DNA from 2 places in the Streptomyces sp. NBC_00009 genome. Region 1 is predicted to be linked to the other one. Evidence: predicted binding sites of a transcription regulator. Region 1 holds the regulator's gene; the other holds the start of a gene.
The links. Region 1 encodes HspR, which represses chaperone genes until heat shock. Its sites were predicted from a motif close to TTGAGNNNNNNNNNCTCAA; they were not measured.
Positions count from the first base shown of each region.

Region 2: a site for HspR is predicted at 4,807-4,825, ahead of lon (endopeptidase La). Genes of this name have one in related genera too.

Region 1 is NZ_CP108312.1:3,715,718-3,723,548, reverse strand. Features, by position in the region: gene OHA58_RS16755 (MraY family glycosyltransferase) at 1-339, shown strand, start outside; gene dnaK (molecular chaperone DnaK) at 503-2,356, shown strand; gene grpE (nucleotide exchange factor GrpE) at 2,353-3,057, shown strand; gene dnaJ (molecular chaperone DnaJ) at 3,091-4,281, shown strand; gene OHA58_RS16735 (heat shock protein transcriptional repressor HspR) at 4,286-4,750, shown strand; gene OHA58_RS16730 (hypothetical protein) at 5,237-6,094, shown strand; gene OHA58_RS16725 (hypothetical protein) at 6,265-7,827, opposite strand.
Region 2 is NZ_CP108312.1:2,569,485-2,577,315, forward strand. Features, by position in the region: gene OHA58_RS11320 (protein phosphatase 2C domain-containing protein) at 1-323, shown strand, start outside; gene OHA58_RS11325 (MarR family winged helix-turn-helix transcriptional regulator) at 506-1,009, opposite strand; gene OHA58_RS11330 (lysozyme) at 1,228-2,061, shown strand; gene lon (endopeptidase La) at 2,361-4,784, opposite strand; gene OHA58_RS11340 (rhomboid-like protein) at 4,959-5,819, opposite strand; gene OHA58_RS11345 (spermidine synthase) at 5,969-6,670, shown strand; gene OHA58_RS11350 (response regulator transcription factor) at 6,764-7,501, shown strand; partial or broken gene OHA58_RS11355 (ATP-binding protein) at 7,518-7,831, shown strand, end outside.

The sequences.
Region 1 (7,831 bases):
GTGACGGTCGTGGTGACCGCGGACGCGGCCCTGGTGGCGGTGTCGCGGCGGCGCGCGGGGCGGCCTCTTCTCCAGGGCGGCGCGGACCACATCGCCCACCGGCTCCGCCGGCTCGGCCTCACCCCGACGGGCGTGGCGGTGGTGCTCGGCATCGCGTCGCTGGCCGGTGCGGTGACCGCGCTCCTGCTGCACGACGGGACGCTGGGCCCGCTGGCCGCGCTGTGGCCGGTCTGCGCGGCGGCCGGGTCGGTCGCCGGGCTGCTGCGGGTGCCGGTCTACGGGGTGCGGCGGCGCGGTCACCGGCCCGTACGGACCGCTGTGGTGGACGTCGCACGTTAGTGACGAAGGTCCCGGCGCAGTGGCTGACCTGCACAGATGCCCTGTCTGCCCATAAGGGCCGTATAAAAGTTGAGTCGGCTCGACTCAGCTCTGTTGACCGAACAGCGGTCGTCATGCATCCTTGAGCCAGATCCACTCAAGTAGTCATGCTGGAGGAATTGAAATGGCACGTGCGGTCGGCATCGACCTGGGCACGACTAACTCCGTCGTCAGCGTTCTCGAAGGCGGCGAGCCCACCGTCATCACCAACGCCGAGGGCGCCAGGACCACGCCGTCCGTCGTCGCCTTCGCCAAGAACGGTGAGGTGCTCGTCGGAGAGGTCGCGAAGCGCCAGGCGGTCACCAACGTCGACAGGACGATCCGTTCGGTCAAGCGCCACATGGGCACTGACTGGAAGATCGAGATCGACGGCAAGAGCTTCAACCCGCAGCAGATGAGCGCCTTCATCCTGCAGAAGCTGAAGCGCGACGCCGAGGCGTACCTGGGCGAGAAGGTCGCGGACGCGGTCATCACCGTCCCGGCGTACTTCAACGACTCCGAGCGCCAGGCGACGAAGGAGGCCGGCGAGATCGCCGGTCTGAACGTCCTGCGTATTGTCAACGAGCCGACGGCCGCCGCCCTGGCCTACGGTCTCGACAAGGACGACCAGACCATTCTCGTCTTCGACCTCGGTGGCGGCACGTTCGACGTGTCGCTCCTCGAGATCGGCGACGGCGTCGTCGAGGTGAAGGCCACGAACGGCGACAACCACCTCGGTGGTGACGACTGGGACCAGCGCGTCGTCGACTACCTGGTCAAGCAGTTCAACAACGGGCACGGTGTGGACCTGTCCAAGGACAAGATGGCGCTCCAGCGCCTGCGCGAGGCCGCCGAGAAGGCGAAGATCGAGCTCTCGTCCTCGACCGAGACCACGATCAACCTGCCCTACATCACGGCGTCCGCCGAGGGCCCGCTGCACCTGGACGAGAAGCTCACGCGCGCCCAGTTCCAGCAGCTCACGTCCGACCTTCTGGAGCGCTGCAAGACGCCGTTCCACAACGTCATCAAGGACGCGGGCATCCAGCTCTCCGAGATCGACCACGTCGTTCTCGTCGGTGGCTCGACCCGTATGCCCGCCGTCGCGGAGCTCGTCAAGGAGCTGACCGGCGGCCAGGACGCCAACAAGGGCGTGAACCCGGACGAGGTCGTCGCCATCGGCGCCGCCCTGCAGGCCGGTGTCCTCAAGGGTGAGGTCAAGGACGTCCTGCTCCTCGACGTGACCCCGCTGTCCCTCGGTATCGAGACCAAGGGAGGGATCATGACGAAGCTCATCGAGCGCAACACCACGATCCCGACCAAGCGTTCCGAGATCTTCACGACGGCCGAGGACAACCAGCCGTCCGTGCAGATCCAGGTCTACCAGGGCGAGCGCGAGATCGCGGCGTACAACAAGAAGCTCGGGATGTTCGAGCTCACCGGTCTGCCGCCGGCCCCGCGTGGTGTCCCGCAGATCGAGGTCGCCTTCGACATCGACGCCAACGGCATCATGCACGTGACCGCGAAGGACCTGGGCACGGGCAAGGAGCAGAAGATGACCGTCACCGGCGGCTCCTCGCTGCCGAAGGACGAGGTCGACCGGATGCGCCAGGAGGCCGAGCAGTACGCGGACGAGGACCACCGTCGCCGCGAGGCCGCCGAGACGCGCAACCAGGGCGAGCAGCTCGTCTACCAGACGGAGAAGTTCCTCAAGGACAACGAGGACAAGGTCCCCGGCGAGGTCAAGACCGAGGTCGAGGAGTCGCTCACCGAGCTGAAGGAGAAGCTCAAGGGCGAGGACACGGCCGAGATCCGCACCGCCACCGAGAAGGTCGCCGCCGTCTCGCAGAAGCTGGGCCAGGCCATGTACGCCGACGCCCAGGGCGCGCAGGCCGCGGGCGGTCCCGAGGCCGGTGCCCAGGGCGACGGGCAGAAGGCCGCTGACGACGACGTCGTCGACGCCGAGATCGTCGACGAGGACCGCAAGGACGGTGTCGCGTGACGGAGGAGACCCCGGGTTTCAGCGAGAGCGAGAAGCCTGACGTCCCCTCCGGCGCCACCCCCGACGACGCCGAGCCGAAGGCCGCTCCCTCGCCCGACAAGGGCGAGGGGGCGGCCCCGGCCGGGGACGCAGCAGCTTCAGCAGGAACCGCTTCGGCGGTTCAGAACGTAGGCCTGACGGCCCAGCTGGACCAGGTACGCATGGCGCTCGGCGAGCGCACCGCGGACCTCCAGCGGCTCCAGGCCGAGTACCAGAACTACCGTCGCCGGGTGGAGCGGGACCGGGTCACGGTCAAGGAGATCGCGGTCGCGGGCCTCCTGACCGAGATGCTCCCCGTACTCGACGACATCGGCCGTGCCCGTGAGCACGGAGAGCTGGTCGGCGGCTTCAAGTCGGTCGCCGAGTCGCTCGAGATGGTCGCCGCCAAGATGGGGCTCCAGCAGTTCGGCAAGGAGGGCGAGCCCTTCGACCCGACGATCCACGAGGCCCTGATGCACTCGTACGCGCCGGACGTCACCGAGACGACCTGCGTCGCGATCCTGCAGCCGGGCTACCGGATCGGCGAGCGCACCATCCGCCCCGCGCGGGTGGCGGTGGCCGAGCCGCAGCCCGGGGCCCAGCCGGCCAAGGGCGAGTCCTCCAAGGGCGGGGAATCGGCTGCCGCCGACGACAAGGAGAGCGGTGGCCCGGACGAGGGCTGACGTCAGTAAGCAGCGAGAGGAGGGACGTCGAGGATGAGCACGAAGGACTTCATCGAGAAGGACTACTACAAGGTCCTCGGCGTCCCCAAGGACGCCACCGACGCCGAGATCAAGAAGGCGTACCGCAAGCTCGCCCGTGAGAACCACCCCGACGCCAACAAGGGCAACCTCAAGGCGGAGGAGCGCTTCAAGGAGATCTCCGAGGCGAACGACGTCCTCGGTGACTCCAAGAAGCGCAAGGAGTACGACGAGGCGCGCGCCCTGTTCGGCAACGGCGGATTCCGTCCGGGGCCGGGCGGGGCGGGCGGCGGCACCTTCAACTTCGACCTGGGGGACCTCTTCGGAGGCGCCCCCCAGGGCGGCACAGCGGGTGGTGCCGGCGGGTTCGGCGGCGGACTCGGGGACGTCTTCGGCGGCCTGTTCAACCGGGGCGGCGCGGGCACCGGCACGCGCACGCAGCCGCGCCGCGGCCAGGACATCGAGTCCGAGGTCACCCTCAGCTTCACCGAGGCGGTCGACGGGGCGACGGTGCCGCTGCGCATGTCGTCGCAGGCGCCCTGCAAGGCCTGTTCCGGCACCGGCGACAAGAACGGCACACCGCGCGTGTGCCCGACCTGCGTCGGCACGGGCCAGGTCTCGCGCGGCGGAGGCGGCGGTTTCTCGCTCACCGACCCGTGCGTGGACTGCAAGGGCCGCGGCCTGATCGCGGAAACCCCCTGCGAGGTCTGCAAGGGCAGTGGCCGCGCGAAGTCGTCCCGCACCATGCAGGTCCGCATCCCGGCCGGCGTCTCGGACAACCAGCGCATCCGGCTGCGCGGCAAGGGCGCACCGGGCGAGCGCGGGGGCCCCGCGGGCGACCTGTACGTGGTCGTGCACGTGGACTCCCACCCGGTCTTCGGCCGCAAGGGCGACAACCTCACGGTCACGGTGCCGGTCAGCTACCCGGAGGCCGCGCTCGGGGGCGAGGTCAAGGTCCCCACGCTCGGCGGGCCCCCGGTCACGCTCAAGCTGCCCCCGGGCACGCCGAACGGGCGGACGATGCGGGCCCGCGGCAAGGGCGCCGTCCGCAAGGACGGCACCCGTGGCGATCTGCTCGTCACGGTGGAGGTCTCGGTCCCCACGGATCTGACCGACACCGCGAAGGACGCCCTCGAGGCGTACCGAAAGGCGACTGCGGACAGCGATCCGCGGGCAGAACTGTTCCAGGCCGCGAAGGGAGCATGAGCGTATGGACGGCCGTCGACGACAGAGTTCCTTTGTTGGCAGGGCCTATGAGCTGACCGACGAGACTCCGGTCTATGTCATCTCGGTGGCCGCCCAGCTCAGCGGGCTGCATCCGCAGACCCTGCGCCAGTACGACCGTCTCGGCCTGGTCTCCCCGGACCGCACGGCCGGGCGCGGCCGGCGCTACTCGGCCCGCGACATCGAACTGCTGCGCACCGTCCAGCAGTTGTCGCAGGACGAGGGCATCAACCTCGCGGGCATCAAGCGCATCATCGAACTGGAGAACCAGGTCGCGGCGCTTCAGTCCCGCGTGGCCGAACTGTCCTCGGCGGTGGAGGGCGCGGCGGCGGCGATGCAGCAGCGCGAGGCGGCGGTGCATGCGTCGTACCGGCGGGATCTGGTTCCTTACCAGGAGGTCCAGCAGACCAGTGCGCTGGTGGTTTGGCGGCCCAAGCGGTCGCAGGACTGAGGCGTGGGCGCTCACTGCGCGCGAAGAGGCCCCGGAGTCACTGGACTCCGGGGCCTCTTTGGTGTGTCGGCCGACAGTGAACCCGGCCTCGGTCAGCGTGTGCGATGCGGTGCCGGCCGACGGTCGTAGGTCAGGCCAGGGATGTCACGGTAGATGCCATGCCGGCCCTCCAGCGGTTGCCCGAAGTTGTAGTCGATCACTTGGAGGCTGCGCCGCCTTCGCCGCCGAGCCCCGGGACCGCTGGTCCGGCTCCTTCGGCGCGCCGGTCTCGGTCCGTCGTCGGTGCTCTCGCTCTTGCCGCTCAAGACAACCCCCCAGCCGTCTCGCGGCGACCTGCCTTCGGCCGCCCCCGGAGGAACGAGATCTTAATGGATCGCAATGCGGATCCGGGGACATGGCCCCACACTGTGAGGCATTGATGTAACCAAAGACCGTCGGTGGTACGGGAGTTGACGGTGGAGCGAGGCCGGGAGGGGGCGGAGGAGTATGAGTGCGCAGGACGTCGAGGCGAGAGTCGACGAGCTGGCGCGCGGGGTGCGGCGGATGGCCGCGAGCCTGCTGGAGGCGGCGGCCGAGCATCCGGAGGCGGTGCGGGCCCGGGAGCTGTCGGCCGCGGCGCGGGTGTTGATGAACTCCGTGCTGGAGCGGCTGGACGGGGACGCCGGTGAGGGCCTCCCGGTGGACGGGGGCGTGTCCGAGGGCGGGGTGCAGGACTCCGTCCCGGTGCCGGCGGAGACGGGGAGCGCCCTTGAAGAGCTGGTCGGGCTGTATGTGTCGAATTACGAGCGGGACCTGGAAGACCCGGTGATGACCGACCCGTCGCTGTCCTACGAGAAGTCCAGGCCACTGCGCCGGGTCGAGTACGCACGTGACGAGTGCTTCGAGGACGCGCCGCTGTGGAAGGACGTCGTGCCCAGCCGGGGCAAGGCGGTAGTGCGCGGCATGACCTCCAAGGCGGAGGTGCTGCGCCGGATGCACCACCACTACGTCCTTCGGCGTGACCTGGACGGCCCTGAGGGCGAGCTGGCCGTGCGCGTGCTGCTCGGCTGCCAGGCGGTCCTCGGCTCACGGGCGGTCCGGGACGGCGGCTACTTCGACCACTGGAAACTGGAACGCAAGCTGGACGCCCTGCGGTGGCGAGCGGTGGTCACCGCCGCCGAGCGGGGTGCGGAGGCGCAAGCCCAACTGGCTGAGATGCTGAAGGAGTTGGAGACTCTCGCCGATGCCGTCGGGAAGCTGGACACCCTGTTCCGGCGGCAGGCCGGCGATCCCTCGCTGGCGGCCGGCATCCCCGGTGCGGTGCGCGTGGTGGAGGCCATCCTGCAGGGCTGGCCCAAGGCGTGAGTTTGCGGGTGCGGGGCGGGTCGGGATCGCCGGGCACGGGGCGAGCGTCGTTGCCCGGACCCGGCTGTGCCGTTCCCTGATCCGTTCGTGGTGACGCCCGGTCCCTGACGGGAGGTCAGGGGCCGGGAGGTTTGATACCTCCCGGCCCCTTCGTCGTCCCTGCTACCGGATCAGGCCGTCGGGGTGACCGAGACCTCGGGGGACAGGTTCGACTCGACGCCGTCGGTGTTGAGCACGGTGACGACGTAGTAGTACGTCGTGCCGTTGGTCAGGCCGGTGTCGACGTAGCCGTCGCTCGTCGTGTCGAACACCGCCTCGGCGTTACCCGGCGTGACGCCGGGGGTGGTCGAGCGGTACAGGCGGTATCCGGCGAAAGGCGGATCGTCCATGCTGAAGGGTGGGTCGTACCAGTTCAGTGTGGCCTGGCCGTCGCCCGCCTGGACGTTCCAGAACGATGTGGAGGGCGGCAGCGGGGGCGTGCGCAGTTCCGGCAGCAGGGACGCGGAGGGTGCCGACAGGACTCCGTAGCCGGACTCCGCCACCACGGCGTAGTAGTAGTAGTCCTTCTCGTCGTCGGCCACGGTGCGGGAGAGGGAGGTCTCCTGCGTGACAGCGAACTCGTTCGCAGGAGAGGTCGTATCGACGGGCGAAGTCTTCGAGCGGTACACGCGGTACTGGGAGATGGGCACGTACGGGCTCTGCAGCCACCTCAGCGTCAGTTTGTTGCCCGCTACGTAGGCGACATTGAGGTTGGGGGACGCCGGCACGGTGGTGGGGCCGACCTGCTTGGTGGCGAGGACGGATGAGGTACCGGCGGACTCGTTCCCGGCGCCGTCCACGCCCCGGACGAGATAGACGTAGTCGAGCCCGGCCTCACCCGAGGTGTCGCGGTAGGTGAGCGTGCTCGTGGAGCCCACCTTCACGTTGGGGGCGGTGTAGGGGGAAGTCGAACGGTAGACGTTGTACTTCACCGCGTCGGACCCGCCGTTGCGCCACGTCAGGGTGACCCCCTGCTCGTCCTGCTTCGCCACGGTCAGGTCCTGAGGGGCGAGGGGCGCGGTGGTGTCGCGGGTGGCACGGGCGACGTCGGAGAAATCCGACGGGTTGCCGGCCACGTCCACGGCACGCACCTTGTAGGCGTACGGCACGTCGACCCATGCGCCGGCATCGGCGTACGAGGTCGACTCCACGGTGGCGATGCGCGTGAACGCACCCGTCTCACCGGTCTCTTCGGAAGCCCGGTACACCTCGTAGTACGCAGCATCCGAAACGTCGTCCCAGGCAAGGGAGTTGGCCTCGCTGCCGGACGATGCGGAGATCCACATCGGCCCGTCGGGCGCCGTCTCGTCCACGGTGGTGACGTCGGCCGCCGTGCTGTAGGCCGACTCCTGCCCGGTCTTGTCGACGGCACGCACGGCGTACGAGTACGTACCTCCGGTCGCCGGGGGTTTGTCGGAGTACGTGGTCGCGGCCAGCGGATCCGTGCTGCTGACGGCGGTGTAGCTGTCGGGCCCCTGCCCTTGCGGGCGCCGGTAGACGCGGTAGCCCACGACCTTCTTTCCGTCACCCCTGGCCCAAGTGATCTTGGCGGTCAGGGCGGAGGAGTCGTAGGAGGCCGCGGTGTCGACCGGGGCGGCGGGTGCGGTGGTGTCCGAGGCGGCCGCCGGGCTGCCGAGAGCGCCGGTGAGACCGGCGGCCAGGGCGAGCGAGGTGAGGACACCGAGAAGGCGCACGCGT
Region 2 (7,831 bases), 1.1 Mb from region 1:
TGGCCGACGCGACCGTACGCAACAAGGAGGGCGGCTTCTTCACGGCCGCCGCCGATCCCTCGGTCGCCGCCCGGGCGGTCACGGGCGAACTCCCCCGCACGCGGGCGCGCACGCTCGTGGCGCTGACCGACGGAGTCACGCGCTGGGTCGAGAAGTTCCGCGAGGGCGACTGGGCGGACCTGTTCGCGCTCGTACGCAAGGAGGGTGCCGAGGCGGTGGTCGCGCGCGTACGGGCCCTGGAGGCCGCGGACGAGCGGGACCGGGTCTTCCTGCGGCGCAGCAAGACCCACGACGACGCGACGGCGGTGTACGTGGAGCTGTAGGGCCGAACCCCGAAAGGCCCCTAGGGTCTTTCGTTTGGATCAGGCTGGATCAGGGAGCGGGGTGTGGTGCGTGCAGCTGCAAGGCGGAGGATCGAGGCGACGCGGAGCGTCGGTGATTGACGACAACGCGGCAGATGTGCGTGCCACACCCCGCGAGCCCAGCGTGATCCAAACGAGAGGCCCTAGCTCTCCGCGCCCGCGTTCAACTGGTGGAGCAGCCGAGCCAGTTCCGCCACCTCGCTGCGGTCCCAGCCCGCGAGCTGGCGTACGTACGTGGCGCGGCGGGCGTCGCGGACCTGCCGGAAGTTGGCGCGGCCCTCGTCGGTGAGGTGGACGAGCCAGGCGCGGCCGTCGGCGGGGTCGGGCTCGCGCGCGACGAGACCGAGGTCCTCCAGGGCGCGCAGCTGCCGGCTCATGGTGGCCTTGCCGACGCCGACGTACGCGGCGAGTTCGGTGGCCCGCTGCCGGCCGCACTCCTCCAGGCGCGCGAGGAGTCCGTAGGCGGCGGGTTCGAGGTCCGGGTGGACGGCGCGCGCCATCTCGCCGGAGGACGCGCGGGCTCGCCTGAGGAAGACCGTCAACTCCCTTTCCAGGGACAAGAATTCGTGGTCCACACCACGCTCCGTCGCGTCGAATTCGGCGCCCGGCCGCTCACCGTTCCCGTCCTCGTGCACGTCAGCACCCATGCCAGGGTTTCCCGTTTCTGAAAGTTTCCGCCATTCGCGGCCATTGCCGCAGCTCCGCCAGTATTTCGCAGGAGTAGACCAACGGCAGCATCCGGGCCCCCTTCCCTCCCGGCGGTCTACGTGCGTAGCTTCATTGGTGACATGTCCACACCAGTGACATGTCGAAAGGTCCCCCCACCGAGCTCACAGAAGCTCAACGAGGCCTTCGGAGGCACGCAATGCCCGTGCACAGATCCGGAACCGTCCGCCGCCCGCGTCTCAAGCGCTTCCCGGCGGCCGGAGTCATCCTCGCAGCGCTCTCGCTGCTGTTCACCCTGCCCACCGCGGCCCAGGCTGCCGACGTCCCCGCCCGTGGCTCCGCCACGATGGGCATGGGCGTCGCCGAGCACGACGGTCAAGGCGGTCTGCCCACCGACAACAAGGCGGTCCAGACCGAGGGCGTGGACACCAGCAGCCACAACGGCAACGTGGCCTGGTCGACGCTCTGGAACAGCGGCGTGAAGTGGGCCTACGTCAAGGCCACGGAGGGCACGTACTACACCAACCCGTACTTCGCGCAGCAGTACAACGGCTCCTACAACGTGGGCATGATCCGCGGCGCGTACCACTTCGCGACCCCGGACACGACGACCGGCGCCGCCCAGGCCAACTACTTCGTGGACCACGGCGGCGGCTGGTCCAAGGACGGCAGGACCCTGCCGGGCGCGCTCGACATCGAGTGGAACCCGTACGGCGCGTCCTGCTACGGCAAGACCGCGGCCGGGATGGTCAGCTGGATCCGTGACTTCGTGAACCAGTACAAGGCCCGCACGGGCCGTGACGCCGTCATCTACACGGCGACGAGCTGGTGGACCGAGTGCACCGGCAACTCCAGCGCGTTCGGGGCGACCAACCCGCTCTGGATCGCCCGCTACAACACCGACCCGGGCACGCTCCCGGCCGGCTGGGGCTTCTACACGATGTGGCAGTACACGTCGTCCGGCCCGACGGTCGGCGACCACAGCAAGTTCAACGGCGCCTACGACAGGCTCCAGGCGCTGGCCAACGGCTGAGTCTGCGAGCGAGCGAAGAGCGGCCGGACTCCCCCAGGGATCCGGCCGCTCGTGCGGGGGGAGGTCAGCAGCTGCCCGCCGGGCGGTCCCGCTTCACGAAGTTCTTCGACATGGTGGCGCCGTCGTTGAGGTCGCGCAGGGCGCCCTCGCGCGGGCTCGTCAGATCTCGGACGAGGACCGGGAGTTGCTCACCATGCTCGCGTCCGGTCCGAAGGACGCGGAAGGCCCGGGCCCCGTGAGGGGACCCGGGCCTTCGTCATCCGGCCCCAGTGGGCGGAGCCCGCTGAAGGACACAGTCGTCACGCCGCGACCGGAACCTCCAGGGCGGCCGGCGCCAGTGCCAGTTCGAGCACCTGCCGCACATCCGTCACCGGGTGCACGTCCAGCTTCTCCAGGACCTCGGCGGGGACGTCGTCCAGGTCCGCCTCGTTCCGCTTCGGGATGACGACCGTGGTGATGCCGGCCCGGTGCGCGGCGAGCAGCTTCTGCTTGACGCCACCGATCGGCAGCACGCGCCCGGTCAGCGACACCTCACCGGTCATCGCCACGTCCGTACGGACCTGGCGCCCGCTGAGCAGCGACGCGAGAGCGGTCGTCATGGTGACACCCGCGCTCGGACCGTCCTTCGGCACCGCGCCCGCCGGGAAGTGGATGTGCACGCCCCGGTCCTTCAGGTCGGCGACGGGCAGCTCCAGTTCGGCTCCGTGCGAGCGCAGGAAGGAGAGCGCGATCTGCGCGGACTCCTTCATCACGTCACCGAGCTGACCGGTCAGGGTCAGGCCGGCCGCGCCCGTCTCCGGGTCGGCGAGGGACGCCTCCACGTAGAGGACGTCGCCGCCCGCTCCGGTGACCGCGAGTCCGGTGGCCACGCCCGGCACCGCCGTACGGCGCTCGGCCGGGTCCTGCGCCGCCTCGGGCACGTGGTGCGGACGCCCGATGAGGCTCCGCAGGTCGGTGTCCTCGACGGTGAACGGCAGCTCGCGCTCGCCCAGTTCGTGCTGGGCCGCGACCTTCCTCAGCAGCCGTGCGACGGACCGCTCCAGGTTGCGCACGCCGGCTTCCCGCGTGTACTCCCCCGCGAGCTTGCGCAGCGCGCTCTCGCCGAGGGTGACCTCATCCTTATCGAGACCGGCCCGCTCCAGCTGGCGCGGGAGCAGGTGGTCGCGGGCGATGACGACCTTCTCGTCCTCGGTGTAGCCGTCGAGGCGGACCAGCTCCATACGGTCGAGCAGGGCCTCCGGGATGGCCTCCAGGACGTTCGCCGTCGCGAGGAACACGACGTCGCTGAGGTCGAGTTCGACCTCCAGGTAGTGGTCGCGGAACGTGTGGTTCTGCGCCGGGTCGAGGACTTCGAGCAGGGCGGCCGCCGGGTCGCCCCGGAAGTCGGACCCCACCTTGTCGATCTCGTCCAGCAGCACGACCGGGTTCATCGACCCGGCCTCCTTGATCGCGCGCACGATGCGGCCCGGCAGAGCACCCACGTACGTACGCCGGTGTCCGCGGATCTCCGCCTCGTCCCGTACGCCACCGAGGGCGACGCGGACGAACTTGCGGCCCATGGCGTGCGCCACGGACTCGCCGAGCGAGGTCTTGCCGACGCCGGGCGGGCCGACGAGCGCGAGGACCGCGCCGCCCCTGCGGCCGCCGACGACGCCGAGCCCGCGCTCGGAGCGCCGCTTGCGCACCGCCAGGTACTCGGTGATGCGTTCCTTCACGTCCTCCAGGCCGGAGTGCTCGGCGTCCAGGACGCGCTGCGCGCCCTGGATGTCGTACTCGTCCTCGGTGCGCTCGTTCCACGGCAGTTCGAGGACCGTGTCGAGCCAGGTGCGGATCCACGAGCCCTCGGGGGACTGGTCGCTGGACCGCTCCAGCTTCTCGACCTCCTTGAGCGCGGCCTCGCGGACCTTCTCGGGAAGGTCGGCGGCCTCGACCCGCGTGCGGTAGTCGTCGGACTCCTCGGCAGCGTCCTTGCCGATCTCGCCGTTCAGCTCACGCAGCTCCTTGCGTACGGCGTCCAGCTGGCGCCGCAGCAGGAACTCGCGCTGCTGCTTGTCGACGCCTTCCTGCACGTCCTTGGCGATGGATTCGGCCACGTCCTGCTCGGCGAGGTGCTCGCGCAGCTGCTCGGTGGCCAGCTTGAGCCGGGCGACCGGGTCGGCAGTCTCCAGAAGCTCCACCTTCTGCGGGGTGCTCAGGAAGGGCGAGTAGCCGGAGTTGTCGGCGAGCGCGGAGACGTCGTCGATCTGCTGGACGCGGTCCACGACCTGCCAGGCGCCACGCTTCTTCAGCCAGTTCGTGGCGAGTGCCTTGTATTCGGTGACCAGCTCGGTCACGGAGCCGGGCAGCGGCTCCGGCACGGTCTCCTCGACCGCGAGGCCCTCCACCCACAGGGCGGCGCCGGGGCCGGTCGTGCCCGCGCCGATCCGCACGCGGCTGCGGCCGCGGATCAGGGCGCCGGGGTCGCCGTCGGCGAGCCGGCCCACCTGCTCGACGGTGCCGAGCACGCCGGTGTTCGCGTACGTGCCGTCGATCCGGGGAACAAGAAGCACCTTCGGCTTGCTGCCGCCCACAGATCCGCTGGAACGGGCCGCCGCCTGGGCGGCCTCCACCGCGGCGCGTACGTCGTTGTCGTTGAGGTCGAGGGGCACCACCATTCCGGGCAGCACGACCTCGTCGTCGAGCGGCAGCACGGGCAGGGTGAGCGGTGTGGACGTCGATGCCATGATCTCCCCTTAAGCAGTCAAGTTGAGCTATGGAGACTCAATGCACGTGAGCCTCCGAATGTTCCCCCGGCTCTGTTCGCTCTCGGCGATCAGTGGATGGGCAGGGGAAAGTCGCAGCTCAGAGGGGGTGTGTGACGTGTACGACCATGGGGCGGCCGGGGGATGGGTGACGCGTCAGACTGCGGACGGTCCCGGTGCGCGGCGCCACCGGCGCACCAGCGGCCAGGTCCCGACGCCGATGGCCAGCGCCATGAGGTGACCCCAGCTCGTCATCGGGTCCGCGAACGCGATGAGGTCCTCGACCATCATTCCGCCGACGACGGCGAGCGCGGCCCAGCGCAGCCAGGGCGTGAGGAGACCGGCGAGCGCCCCGATGCTCGCGGCCACGCCGAAGCTGATCCCGTAGTCGAGGCGGTGCAGCGAGCTCTCGGGCAGATGCCCGGCCATCACGGAGAGCCCGACAGGCACCTCGGTGGCGAGCGTCGCCACGGTGTGGCCGAGGACGAAGACACCGGCGGTGCGCCGGCCGCCGATCCGGCGCTCCAGGGCCGTGAGGACGACCAGGAAGCCGATCGCGAACGGGGACGTGATCCCGCCGGCGATCCACAGCGCACTGGCGACCAGCACGAACACGGGCGCGTGCGCGAGGTGCGCCACGTCGGTGCTGGAACCCCGCAGCGCGGACGCGACGACGCCGGGGTCGGCGAACAGCGCGAACAGGGACGTGCCGACGAGCACGGCGGCGTAGACGAAGGTGAACGGCGTCCCCGTGGGCGTCGGCAGCAACCGCCAGGGGCGCATCGGGCGACGGGGGCCGGCGGTCTCGGGCGGGGTGCGCTCGCCGGTCACGGATCCGGGAGCGGCAGGCGTCATGTCACAGGCCGCCGGCTGAGCCGGGACGGCATCGAGCAGGGGGCGCGAAGCCTCAGGCAGCGTCCCCGAAGAAACAGTCCTCGAGGAAACAGTCCCCGAAGTAACATCCGCCCCGTCGGCCTCGACCGTCACGCCACGCTCCACCTGCGGCACCCTTCCCATTCCGGCCCGGCCCACACTTCGCGACCCGCACCGCGCTGTCCATGACCGACGTCACGTGGGACACGATCCCCAGGACCCGCGCACGAGCGTCCCCAACTCCGTTTCCAGGGACGGCCAGGCGTCGCGCCGGTTGCGGCAGGATGGACGCCATGTCCACCTCGTACCCCATCCCGTACGACACCGACCACACCGCCCCCGTCGTCCTCGACCGGCGCGAAGGGCCTTTCGGAGAGGTCGTACTGCGGCGCCACGGCGCGCTGCTCCAGATCATCGCCAACGGCTGCTTCCTGATGGACACGTCCGACGGCCGCTCCGAGCGCCTGCTGGTCGACGCGGCGCTCGACGCTCTCGACGACCGCCCGGCGCCCGGAATTCTCATCGGCGGACTCGGTGTCGGATTCTCCCTCACGCACGCGGCTGCGAATTCCCGCTGGGGCCGCATCGCCGTCGTCGAGCGCGAGCCGGCGATCGTCGACTGGCACCGGGAGGGCCCGCTGTCCGAGTTGTCACGGTCAGCGCTCGCCGATCCGCGCACGGAGATTGTGGAGGCGGACCTTGTCTCGTACGTCCAGGAATCGACCGAGACGTACGACGCACTGTGCCTCGATATCGACAACGGCCCCGGCTGGACGGTAACGGAGGGTAATGACAATCTCTACTCACCGGTAGGTCTTGCGGCCTGCCGGGCGCGACTCACGCCTGGTGGCGTGCTCGCCGTGTGGTCCGCACAGCCCTCCGCAAATTTTGAAGGAACCTTGCGGAATGCCGGATTCCAGTCGGTCCGCACCGAAGAGATCCCGGTTGTCCGGGGCGTTCCGGACGTCGTACATCTCGGGGTCAGGCCTGCGTAGCCGACTCGCGGTAACTCCCCGTACGCTGACTGCCGAAACCCAGATCATTCAAGCGTCAAGCGCACACGGATGTGCGCATTCAGGGGCGGGGCGATGGAGCAGACACACACCTCCCACAATGGCAGCACGGCGACGCCGGGTGCCCAGCGACGGGTCCTGGTGGTCGAGGACGACCCCACGATCGTCGACGCCATCGCCGCGCGGCTGCGTGCCGAGGGATTCCTCGTGCAAACGGCACAGGACGGTCCGGCGGCGGTCGACACGGCCGAGGCATGGCAGCCGGACCTGCTGATCCTCGACATCATGCTGCCCGGCTTCGACGGGCTCGAGGTCTGCCGCCGTGTGCAGGCGCAGCGGCCGGTGCCGGTGATGATGCTCACGGCGCGCGACGACGAGACGGACATGCTCGTCGGGCTCGGCGTGGGTGCCGACGACTACATGACGAAGCCCTTCTCGATGCGGGAGCTCGCGGCGCGCGTGCACGTCCTGCTGCGGAGGGTCGAGCGCGCGGCGCTCGCGGCGGCCACGCCCAGGAGCGGCATCCTGCGGCTCGGCGAGCTGGAGATCGACCACGCACAGCGCCGGGTGCGGGTGCGCTCCGAGGACGTCCATCTGACGCCCACGGAGTTCGACCTCCTGGTCTGCCTGGCCAACACGCCCCGCGCCGTCCTCTCGCGTGAGCAGCTGCTCGCCGAGGTGTGGGACTGGGCGGACGCGTCGGGCACCCGGACCGTCGACAGCCACATCAAGGCGCTGCGCCGGAAGATCGGCGCCGAGCGGATCCGCACCGTCCACGGTGTGGGCTACGCGCTGGAGACGCCGACGCCATGACCGGCAGCGGCGGCGCATCCGACGTACGGGACTCGGACGGGTACGAGCCTGGGCCGCCGGGCCTCCCGCCCGGCGCTCCCCCGGCCGCCCGGCCCCTCGCGGGCCACTGGGTGCAGGGCGGTCTGCGGCCGTTCTCCATCAAGACCAAGCTCGGCACGCTGGTCGTCGTCTCGGTGTTCATCACGACCGGACTGCTGATGGTCGCCGTCCGCACTCAGACCGAGCTCCGTTTCATCACGGTCTTCTCGGTCATCGCGACGCTCCTCATCACCCAGTTCGTGGCGCACTCGCTGACCGCGCCGCTCGACGAGATGAACACCGTCGCCCGCT